2 regions of the Streptomyces sp. BHT-5-2 genome follow, and region 1 is predicted to be linked to the other one. Evidence: riboswitches for the same ligand, from Rfam matches in the RefSeq annotation. Region 1 holds a riboswitch; the other holds the start of a gene.
What was found. A riboswitch is a leader RNA that binds a small molecule or an ion and turns the genes downstream of it on or off. The one in region 1 is predicted to bind thiamine pyrophosphate.
Positions count from the first base shown of each region.

Region 2: another riboswitch for thiamine pyrophosphate. It lies ahead of thiO (glycine oxidase ThiO); the one in region 1 lies ahead of K2224_RS14010 (thiamine ABC transporter substrate binding subunit).

Region 1 is NZ_CP081496.1:3,142,359-3,148,176, forward strand. It holds gene pyrH (UMP kinase) at 1-583, shown strand, start outside; gene frr (ribosome recycling factor) at 759-1,316, shown strand; gene K2224_RS14000 (phosphatidate cytidylyltransferase) at 1,316-2,467, shown strand; gene rlmN (23S rRNA (adenine(2503)-C(2))-methyltransferase RlmN) at 2,636-3,748, shown strand; TPP riboswitch at 3,782-3,905, shown strand; gene K2224_RS14010 (thiamine ABC transporter substrate binding subunit) at 4,009-5,088, shown strand; gene K2224_RS14015 (ABC transporter permease) at 5,064-5,818, shown strand, end outside.
Region 2 is NZ_CP081496.1:5,909,788-5,915,605, forward strand. It holds gene thiE (thiamine phosphate synthase) at 1-473, opposite strand, end outside; gene K2224_RS26165 (Rv2175c family DNA-binding protein) at 575-940, opposite strand; gene K2224_RS26170 (NAD(P)/FAD-dependent oxidoreductase) at 1,074-2,366, opposite strand; TPP riboswitch at 2,524-2,636, shown strand; gene thiO (glycine oxidase ThiO) at 2,634-3,866, shown strand; gene thiS (sulfur carrier protein ThiS) at 3,941-4,141, shown strand; gene K2224_RS26185 (thiazole synthase) at 4,151-5,002, shown strand; gene K2224_RS26190 (MerR family transcriptional regulator) at 4,999-5,403, opposite strand; gene pknB (Stk1 family PASTA domain-containing Ser/Thr kinase) at 5,605-5,818, shown strand, end outside.

The DNA.
Region 1 (5,818 bases):
GATCGGCGGCGGCAACTTCTTCCGCGGTGCCGAACTCCAGCAGCGCGGCATGGACCGGGCCCGCTCCGACTACATGGGCATGCTCGGTACGGTCATGAACTGCCTGGCCCTCCAGGACTTCCTGGAGAAGGAGGGCATCGACTGCCGCGTCCAGACGGCCATCACCATGGGCCAGGTCGCGGAGCCGTACATTCCGCTGCGCGCGGTCCGCCACCTGGAGAAGGGCCGGGTCGTCATCTTCGGCGCCGGTATGGGCATGCCGTACTTCTCCACCGACACCACTGCCGCCCAGCGCGCCCTGGAGATCGACGCCGAGGCCATGCTCATGGGCAAGAACGGGGTGGACGGGGTCTACGACTCCGACCCCAAGAAGAACCCGGACGCGGTCAAGTTCGACGCCCTCGAATACGGCGAGGTCATCACCCGCGACCTGAAGGTCGCCGACGCCACGGCCATCACGCTGTGCCGGGACAACAAGCTCCCGATCCTCGTGTTCGAGCTGCTCGCCGAGGGGAACATCGCGCGTGCGGTGAAGGGTGAGAAGATCGGCACGCTCGTCAGCGATCAGAACACCCGGGCCTGACGGCCCCAACTGCCGTGATTCCGTGCGGGCGCAGGCCCGTACGGGCGGCAACCCTCGGCCGCGGGAAGACCTCGGTACGGGGATGGACAACCGCCTGCCGGTCGGACACCGTGCAGGAGAAGACGCGCGGCAGGGGCGAGGCTCTGCTTCCCACCGAAAAGACCAGGAGCAAGTGGTGATCGAAGAGATCCTCCTCGAAGCCGAGGAGAAGATGGAGAAGGCCGTCGTGGTCGCCAAGGAGGACTTCGCCGCGATCCGCACCGGGCGTGCGCACCCGGCGATGTTCAACAAGATCGTGGCGGACTACTACGGTGCCATGACGCCCATCAACCAGCTGGCGTCGTTCTCGGTGCCGGAACCGCGGATGGCCGTGGTGACCCCGTTCGACAAGAGCGCGCTGCGCAACATCGAGCAGGCCATCCGCGACTCGGACCTCGGTGTCAACCCGAGCAACGACGGCAACATCATCCGTGTGACGTTCCCCGAGCTCACCGAGGAGCGCCGCCGCGAGTTCATCAAGGTCGCCAAGAACAAGGCCGAGGACTCGAAGGTCTCGATCCGCAGCGTGCGGCGCAAGGCGAAGGAAGCCCTCGACAAGCTCGTCAAGGACAAGGAGAGCGGCGAGGACGACGTGCGCCGTGCCGAGAAGGAGCTCGACGACACCACCGCGAAGTACGTCGCGCAGGTCGACGAGCTCCTCAAGCACAAGGAATCCGAGCTCCTAGAGGTCTGATGAACGAGTCATCCTGGGGGACCCCGCCCGGCGCCGGCCACTGGGGACCGCCCGACCACGGACCGGCCGCCTCGCTGCGCGGGGCGGCGCCTCCCGTCCCGGCGGGTCCCGTGCACGACGGGGGCGGTGCGGCGCAGACTCGGCCCATGCCCATCGTGCCCCAACCGGGCGGACACCAGGACGACGATCGGGACATCCGGGATGGCCGCAACAACCCGGACGACCGGGGGGCTGCTCGCCTGAGCGGCCCCCTGTTCCGCGACGACAGGCCGCAGGAGCCCATGCCCACCTCGCTCCCCGGGTCCGACAGCGACCCAGTGAAACCGCAGAAGAAGAGCGCGGGGCGTAATCTGCGCGCCGCCATAGGGGTCGGCGTCGGACTCGGTGCGGTGATCCTCGCGTCGCTCTTCGTCTACAAGCCGGTGTTCATCGGCGTCATCGCGATCGCCGTCGTCGTGGGCCTGTGGGAACTGACCTCGCGGCTGGCGGAGCGCAAGGACATCCGGGTGCCGCTGGTCCCGCTCGCGGTCGGCGGCACCGCCATGGTGATCGCCGGGTATGTGCGCGGTGCCGAGGGGGCCTGGGTGGCGATGGCGCTCACGGCGCTCGCCGTCCTCGTCTGGCGGATGACCGAGGCGCCCCAGAACTACCTCCGGGACGTCACCGCCGGGGTCTTCGCGGCCTTCTACGTCCCGTTCCTGGCGACGTTCGTGGCCCTGATGCTGTCGGCCGAGCACGACGGGCCGCAGCGGGTGCTGACGTTCCTGCTGCTGACGGTCGTCAGCGACACCGGGGCGTACGCGGTCGGCTGGCGCTTCGGGAAGAAGAAGCTGGCGCCGCGGATCAGCCCCGGCAAGACCCGCGAGGGGCTGGTGGGCGCGGTGCTCTTCGCGATGGTGGCGGGCGCGCTGTGCATGGAGTTCCTGATCAAGGGCGGTGCCTGGTGGGAGGGCCTGCTGCTGGGGCTGGCGGTCGCGGTCAGCGCCACCCTCGGCGACCTCGGCGAATCCATGATCAAGCGGGATCTGGGCATCAAGGACATGGGCACCCTGCTGCCCGGCCACGGCGGCATCATGGACCGGCTGGACTCGCTGCTGCCGACCGCCCCGGTGGTCTGGCTGCTGTTCGTGATCTTCGTGGGATCGGGCTGAGCGCCGCCGGTTACCCTTGAAGGGCGCGCCGCTCGTTCGCGGCGCGCTCTTTCCGTCCCCGCGGCCGTGGGGACGATCCGTGAGGTCTCCTGCTTCCGTCCCCGTCCGGCCCCTGGCCGCGCGCCCGCGGAAGCCGCCGGGCCTCGTCGCACAGAGGAGTTTCCGCCCATGGCACGCCCGGCCCCGGGAGAACTGACATTCGTCGCCCCCCGCGGCGCCAAGAAGCCTCCGCGGCACCTCGCCGACCTCAGCCCGGCCGAGCGCCGCGAGGCGGTCGCCGCGATCGGCGAGAAGCCGTTCCGCGCCAAGCAGCTGTCGCAGCACTACTTCGCGCGCTACGCGCACGACCCGGCGCAGTGGACCGACATCCCCGCGGCGGCGCGCGAGAAGCTGGCGGCGGAGCTGCTCCCGGACCTGATGTCGGTGGTGCGGCACATCTCGTGCGACGACGACACCACCCGCAAGACCCTGTGGAAGCTGCACGACGGCACCCTCGTGGAGTCCGTCCTGATGCGCTACCCGGACCGGGTCACCATGTGCATCTCCTCGCAGGCCGGCTGCGGCATGAACTGCCCGTTCTGCGCCACCGGCCAGGCCGGCCTGGACCGGAACCTCTCCACCGCCGAGATCGTGCACCAGATCGTCGACGGCATGCGGGCGCTGCGCGACGGCGAGGTGCCCGGCGGCCCGGCCCGGCTGTCCAACATCGTCTTCATGGGCATGGGGGAGCCGCTCGCCAACTACAAGCGGGTGGTCGGCGCCATCCGGCGGCTCACCGACCCCGAGCCCGACGGGCTGGGGCTCTCCCAGCGCGGCATCACCGTCTCCACCGTCGGGCTGGTGCCGGCGATGCTGCGGTTCGCCGACGAGGGCTTCAAGTGCCGGCTCGCGGTGTCGCTGCACGCGCCCGACGACGAGCTGCGGGACACCCTCGTGCCGGTCAACACCCGCTGGAAGGTCCGCGAGGTGCTGGACGCGGCATGGGAGTACGCCGAGAAGTCCGGCCGCCGGGTCTCGATCGAGTACGCCCTGATCCGCGACATCAACGACCAGGCGTGGCGCGGTGACCTGCTGGGACGGCTGCTCAAGGGCAAGCGGGTCCACGTCAACCTCATTCCGCTCAATCCGACGCCGGGCTCGAAGTGGACCGCCTCGCGGCCCGAGGACGAGCTGGCGTTCGTCCGGGCCATCGAGGCACACGGCGTGCCCGTGACCGTCCGGGACACCCGGGGCCAGGAGATCGACGGCGCCTGCGGACAGCTCGCGGCCTCGGAGCGCTGACCGCCCGCTGGTACGGTGGCGTCGAACAAACGCACATTCCGACAGGGGAGCGCCACAGCGCTGAGAGTGCGGAGACGTCGTAGCAGCCCTACGGCGCCCGCAGACCCTTGAACCTCGCCCGGGTCATTCCGGGTAGGAAGTTCGGTCGTCACTCATGCTGTTGCGCCCCGCCCACCGTCCGTTGCCGAACGTCACCGACGCAGAACGCAGCGGGCACCGGGCGGGGCCGCGTCTCTTCCTGGCCAGCCAGGAGGAAATCAGTGAGCACCACCAGCAGGATCACCGCGGCAGCGCTGGCCGCCGCGGCCGGCGTGACCGCACTCGCCGGGTGCGGCACGGGCAGCGGCGACAGCGCCGACGCCAAGACCGTCACGCTCGTCAGTCATGACTCGTTCAACGCCTCCAAGTCCGTCCTGGCCGCCTTCGAGAAGGAGAGCGGCTACAAGGTCAGGGTGATCAGGGGCGGGGACGCCGGCGAAGCCGTAAACAAGGCGATCCTGTCCAAGGACAACCCCCAGGGCGATGTCTTCTTCGGCATCGACAACACCCTGCTCTCGCGCGGCCTGAACGCCGGCCTCTTCACCCCCTACAAGGCCAAGGGCCTCGACAGCGTCCCGGCCGACCTCCAGCTCGACAAGGACGCCCACCGGGTCACGCCCCTCGACTACGGCGACATCTGCGTCAACTACGACCGCGCCTACTTCACCCAGCACAAGCTCGCGCCGCCGCAGACCTTCGACGACCTGCTCAAGCCGCAGTACAAGGGATTGCTCGTCACGGAGAACTCCGCCACCTCCTCTCCGGGGCTCGCCTTCCAGCTCGGCACCATCGCCACCCACGGTGGCGGGGGAGGCTGGCCGGACTACTGGAAGAAGCTCAAGGCCAACGGCGTCGAGGTCGTCAACAGCTGGGAGCAGGCGTACAACGAGCGCTTCTCGGGCTCCGCGGCCGGCAAGAGCAAGGGCGACAAGCCGCTCGTCGTCTCCTACGCCTCCAGCCCGCCCGCCGAGGTGATGGGCAAGAAGCCCGCGCCCAAGGAGGCCCCGACCGGCGTCGCGACCGGCACCTGCTTCCGGCAGATCGAATTCGGCGCGTTGCTCAAGGGCGCCAAGAACGAGAAGGGCGGCAAGGCGCTGCTCGACTTCCTCCTGACGAAGACGTTCCAGGAGGACATGCCGCTGCAGATGTTCGTCAACCCGGCCCGCAAGGACGCCAAGGTGCCGGATCTGTTCACCCGCTACGGCACGGCGATCGACAAGCCGACGACGCTCGCACCGGAGACGATCACCAAGAACCGCGACCAGTGGATCAAGCAGTGGTCCTCGCTCGTTCTGAAGTAGCCCGCACCCACCGCAGGGGGCCCGCGCGCGCAACGGCGGTGCGGCTCGGTCTGATGGCCGTGCCGCTCGCCTTCTTCGCGCTCTTCTTCGCCTACCCGGTCGCCGCGATCGTGGGACGGGGACTGAACGACGGCGGGCAGTGGCAGCTCGGACGGTTCGGCGCCGTACTCGGCGACCCGGACGTGCTCCATGTGCTGTGGTTCACCCTCTGGCAGGCCGCCGCGTCGACCGCCTTGACGCTGCTGGTCGCACTGCCCGGCGCCTATGTCTTCGCGCGCTTCGACTTCCCCGGCAAGCAACTGCTGCGGGCGGCGGTGGCGGTGCCGTTCGTGCTGCCCACCGTCGTCGTCGGCGCGGCCTTCCTGGCACTGGTCGGCCGGGGCGGACTGCTGGACCACCTGTGGGGCGTGCGGCTGGACACCTCGGTGTGGGCGATCCTGCTGGCGCACGTCTTCTTCAACTACGCCGTCGTCGTCCGCACCGTCGGCGGACTCTGGGCGCAGCTCGACCCGCGTCAGGAAGAGGCCGCCCGGGTCCTGGGCGCCGGACGGTTCGCGGCCTGGCGGAAGGTGACGCTGCCCGCACTGGGGCCGGCGGTGGCGGCCGCGGCACTGATGGTGTTCCTCTTCACCTTCACCTCCTTCGGCGTGGTGCAGATCCTGGGCGGGCCCACCTTCTCGACGCTGGAGGTGGAGATCTACCGGCAGACCGCCGACTTCCTGGACCTGCC
Region 2 (5,818 bases), 2.8 Mb from region 1:
GCGGCGTACCGGACGAGGTCCAGTCCGGGGGCGTGCCGGCCGGGCTTGGTCGGGGTGGGCCAGCAGGGGCCGGTGCAGAAGTAGTCGACGCCGGGCTCGGTGAGTGCGGCGTCCACCTCCGCCTCGGCGTGGGTGGAGCGGCCTATCAGGGGCTCCGGGCCGAGGAGGGCGCGGGCGGCCGGGACCGGCAGGTCCCCCTGGCCGAGGTGGAGCACCTGGGCGCCGGCGGCGTGCGCGACGTCCGCGCGGTCGTTGACCGCGAGCAGGGTGCCGTGGCGCCGGCAGGCGTCCGCGAAGACCTCCAGGTGGCGCAGCTCCTCGCCGGCCTCCATGCCCTTGTCGCGCAGCTGGACGATGTCCACGCCCGAGGACAGCACCGCGTCCAGGAACTGCGGGAGGTCGCCCTGGCGGGTGCGCGCGTCGGTGCACAGATAGAGCCGGGCGTCGGCCAGGGCCTGTCGAGCGGTGGTCATCGGGCGGCTTCCCCCTCGTCGGCGGCGTACGGACCGGGCGGGCCGGTCCGTACGCCGCGTGGATGCGGTTGCGTGTGCGGTTGCTGCGGGACGCGGGTGCGTCAGACGGCCAGCGCCTGGGCCCGGCGCTTGACCTCCGTGCCGCGATTCTCGCGCAGCGCCTGCGCCGGGGTGCCGGGCAGGGTGTCATCGGCGGTGAAGAGCCACTCCAGCATCTCCTCGTCGGCGAAGCCGTCGTCCCGCAGGAGCGTCAGCGTGCCGGCGAGGCCCTTGACGACCTTGCCGTCCTTGATGAATTCGGCGGGCACCTGGAGCACACGGTTCTCGCCGCGGCGCACCGCGATCAGCTGGCCCTCCTTCACCAGCTGCCGCACGCGGGTCACCTCGACGTCGAGTTCCTCGGCGATGTCGGGGAGGGTGAGCCAGGCGGGGACGAGTCCATCGATGTTTGCGTCAATCTCGGTCACAGGACAAGCGTGCCACCTCCCACTGACAGCCGGTAGCCGGGCATCGCCTACGGCGCGCGCGTGCACACCGCCGGGTGAGCCCGGCGGGCCGGGGCGCGCGCCGCCCCGTTCGGCGGCCCCGGACCGGACTGCCCTACAGGACCGCGGACTTGAGCGGAACGGTCGCGTCCGCGACCCGCTCCCGGTCGAGCAGCGCGCCCTTCTCGATGAGCCGGCGCCCCTGGGCCAGATCCCGCGGCCGCCCCACGGCCAGCAGTGCGACCAGCCGGCCGGCCGGCCGCCCGGCGCCGCCCTCGGCCGGCCCCTCGCCCGGCTCCCGGCCGCCCCGAAGCCAGATCACCGACCAGGCCGCGCCGGCCGGATCGCCGCGCCAGACCAGTTCGTCGGCGTCCACGTGGTGGCCGGCGTACTGCACGAACCGCCCGAACTGCTCGGACCAGAAGTACGGCACCGGGTCGTAGACCACCCCTTCCGCCTCGCCGCGGGCGATGTTCTCGGCCACCGTGCGGGGCCCCTGGAGGGCGTTGTCCCAGTGGTGGACCAGCAGCCGGGTGCCGTAACGGGCCGACGGGAAGGAGGCGCAGTCGCCGACCGCGTAGACCCCGGGGACGGAGGTGCGCAGCCGCTCGTCGGCCAGCACCGAGCCGTCCTCGGGCGAGAGGGCGACGCCGGAGCCGGCCAGCCAGGCGGTGGCGGGGCGGGCGCCGATCCCGACGACCACGGCGTCGGCGGGCAGCACGGTGCCGTCGGCGAGGGCCACCGCGTCGCCGGTGACGGAGGCGACCCGGGCGCCGGTGCGCAGCTCGGCTCCGGCGTCGGCGTACCAGCCGGTCATGTACGCGGCGACCTCGGCGGGCAGCGCGCCGGCCAGCGGGTGGTCGGCGGCCTCGACGACGGTGACCTCGCAGCCGGCCTCGCGGGCGGCGGTGGCGAACTCGGCGCCGATCCAGCCGGCCCCCACCACCACGATCCGGTGCTGGGCGGCGAGCACCGGGCGCAGCCGTTCGGCGTCGTCCAGGGTGCGCAGCAGGTGGACTCCGGGGAGCCCCTCGCTGCCGGGCAGCCGGACCGGTTCGGCACCGGTGGCCAGGACCGCGTAGTCGTAGTGGACCGGGCCCTCGGCGGTCTCCACGACGTGCTCCTCGGGGCGCAGCGCGGTGACCGGGCGGCCGAGGTGGAGGTCGATGCCGAGACCGGCGAAGTCGATGTCGAAGGCGGAGCCGTCGGCCTTGCCGAGCAGCACCGCCTTGGACAGCGGGGGGCGGTCGTAGGGCTGGTGGGGCTCGTCGCCGAGGAGCGTGATCGCGCCGCGCCAGCCTTGTTCGCGCAGGGCCACGGCGGTCTGCACACCCGCCATCCCCGCGCCGGCGATCACCACGCGCGGCGTGCGGACAGGGGCCTGGGGAGACTTGCTCTGCTCGCTCACCCACTCACTTTAGGACGGCGGGCGACGCGGCCCGCAGCACCGCGCAAGGAGATCTCTGACACAGCGTCACGCGCCGTGGCACCCGGTGCGGCCCCGGTGGCCCGGCCCGTGGCCCGGGCGCTCCCTTACGGCGGCCCGCGGCCCGTATTAGGGTGGTGCACGCACTCGCGGGAGCCCGGACGCACCGGGCTGAGAGGGAGGCTGGCCGGCCTCCGACCGTACGAACCTGATCCGGGTCATGCCGGCGAAGGGAGGGGCTGGACGCCCATGCATCCATCCGCCACACCATCGGACCCGCCGCGGCCGGCGGACCGGCACCCCGATGTGCTGGTCGTCGGCGGCGGCATCATCGGGCTGGTCACCGCCTGGCGGGCGGCCGGCCGCGGGCTGCGGGTCGCGGTCGCCGACCCCGCGCCCGGCGGCGGCGCGGCACAGGTCGCGGCCGGCATGCTGGCCGCGGTCACCGAGCTGCACTACGGCGAGGAGACGCTGCTGGGGCTCAACCTGGCCTCCGCACAACGGTATCCGGAGTTCACCCGGGAACTGGAGGCGGCGAGCGGGCAGCGGATCGGCTACCGGCGGAGCGGCACCCTCCAGGTCGCGCTGGACGCCGACGACCGCGCCCACCTGCGGGAACTGCACACCCTCCAGGTCCGCTGCGGGCTGGACTCGCAGTGGCTGACCGGGCGCGAGTGCCGCCGGCTGGAGCCGATGCTCGCCCCCGGGGTGCGCGGCGGCCTCCGGGTGGACGGCGACCACCAGGTCGATCCGCGCCGACTGGCGGGGGCCCTGCTGGCCGCCTGCGAGCGGACCGGGGTGGTCTTCCACCGCACGCGGGCGGAGCGCCTGACGACCGCCGGCGGGCGCGCCTCGGGCGTCGAACTCGCCGACGGGACACGGCTGTCGGCCGGCCAGGTCGTACTGGCCGGGGGCAGCCTCAGCGGCCGGCTGGAAGGCGTCCCGGAGGCCGTGCGGCCACCAGTGCGGCCGGTCAAGGGGCAGGTGCTGCGGCTGCGGCTGCCGGACCCGCCGCCCGGCGGACCGCCGTTCCTCTCCCGCACCGTACGGGCCGTGGTCCGGGGCAATCCCGTCTACCTGGTGCCCCGGGAGAGCGGCGAACTGGTCCTCGGCGCCACCACCGAGGAGCTGGGCTGGGACACCACGGTCACCGCGGGCGGGGTCTACGAGCTGCTGCGGGACGCCCACGAGCTGGTCCCGGGCCTGACCGAACTGCCGCTGACCGAGAGCCTGGCCGGGCTGCGCCCCGGCTCGCCCGACAACGCACCGCTGCTCGGGCCCACCGCGCTGCCCGGCCTCCACCTGGCCACCGGCCACTTCCGCAACGGCGTGCTGCTGACACCGGTCACCGGGGACGTGATGGCCGAGCTGCTGTCCACCGGGACCGTCCCGGAAGCGGCCCGCCCCTTCTCCCCCGCGCGTTTCTCCCCCGACGTCCAGGAGGAGCAGCGCACCCGTGCCCCCGAGGAGCAGCCCATATGAGCGCCCCCGGTACTCCCGGTACCCCTGACCCCACCCACCCCACCGACAACTCCGGCGCCCCCAACGGCCCCACGGTGTCCGTCTCCGTCAACGGGGCCGCCCGCCGGATCCCCGGCGGCCTGACCCTCGACCGGCTGGTCGCCACGCTGTCCCAGGCGCCGACCGGCGTGGCGGCCGCGGTCAACGAGACCGTCGTCCCGCGCACCCAGTGGCCCACCACCGCGCTCGGCGACGGCGACCGCGTCGAGGTGCTGACCGCCGTCCAGGGAGGCTGATCCACGGACATGACCGACACCACAGTCGAACGGGGCACCGCCCCCGCGGCGCCCGGCACCGCCCCCGCCGGCGCCGACCCGCTCACCATCGCCGGGGCCTCCTTCGGCTCCCGGCTCATCATGGGCACCGGCGGCGCGCCCAGCCTCGACGTCCTGGAGCGCGCCCTGCTGGCCTCCGGCACGGAGCTGACGACCGTCGCCATGCGGCGGCTGGACCCGACCGTGCAGGGCTCGGTGCTCTCCGTCCTCGCCCGGAACGGGATCCGGGTGCTGCCGAACACCGCGGGCTGCTTCACCGCGGGCGAGGCGGTGCTCACCGCCCGGCTCGCCCGGGAGGCACTCGGCACGGACTGGGTCAAGCTGGAGGTCGTCGCCGACGAGCGGACCCTGCTGCCCGACCCGGTGGAGCTGCTGGACGCCGCCGAGACCCTCGTGGACGACGGGTTCACCGTGCTCCCGTACACCAACGACGATCCGGTCCTGGCCCGGAAGCTGGAGGACGTGGGCTGTGCGGCGATCATGCCGCTCGGCTCGCCGATCGGCTCCGGACTGGGTATCCGCAACCCGCACAACTTCCAGCTGATCACCGAGCGCGCGGGTGTCCCGGTCGTCCTGGACGCCGGCGCCGGCACCGCCTCGGACGCCGCGCTCGCCATGGAGCTGGGCTGTGCGGCGGTGATGCTGGCGTCGGCGGTGACCCGCGCCCAGGAGCCGGAGCTGATGGCGTCGGCGATGCGGCACGCGGTGGTGGCCGGCCGGCTGGCGCACCGCGCGGGCCGGATCCCGCGCCGCCACTTCGCGCTGGCCTCCTCGCCCACCGAGGGCGTACCGGAACTGGATCCGGAGCGGCCGGCCTTCTAGGCCACGCGGTCCGCCGCCGCCCCGGCCGGTTCCGCGAACTCGGCCGGGGCGGCGGTGATCACCTCGTCGAGCAGGTCCCGGGAGGCCAGCAGCGCCTCGATGGAGTCGGTGAGCCGGGCCCGCTCCCGGTGCAGTTCGCCGACCAGCTGCGGACAGGTCGGCACCAGGCGCCCGTCGTCGTCGCGCAGGCAGGGCAGCACCTGCGCGATGGTCGCGGTGTTCAGCCCGGAGGTCAGGAGGGTGCGGATGCGGCGGACCTGGGCGACGTCGGCCTCCTCGTAGAGGCGGTAGCCGGCGGCGGTCCGCCCGGGACTCAGCAGCCCCTGCTCCTCGTAGTAGCGCAGCAGCCGCTCGGTGGTGTCGGTCCGGCGGGCCAGCTCGCCGATCAGCAGCGTCGTCATCGGCTCCCCCTCCTCTGGTGCGGTGGTGCGGTGGCGCGACGCGACCCGCCTCCTGGGGTGCGACCACGTCCGCGGCCGGATTATTCCGTGCCGGACCAGCCCCGGGCCGGCCGCCCTCCCTTGTCACGGTTCCGCTGCGGTCGCCCGGGAGAGTGGCCGGGACGTCCGGCGTGTCGGTAGGGGCTCGTAGACTCGTCTGCCGTGGATACGACGCTGCAGGACCCGCTCGTGGGCCAACTGCTCGACGGCCGCTATCGCGTCGAGGGGCGCATCGCCGCCGGGGGCATGGCCACCGTCTACCGGGCCGTGGACACCCGGCTGGACCGTGTGCTCGCGCTGAAGGTGATGCACCCCGGCCTGGCCGTGGACGAGGCGTTCGTCGACCGCTTCATCCGTGAGGCCAAGTCCGTCGCCC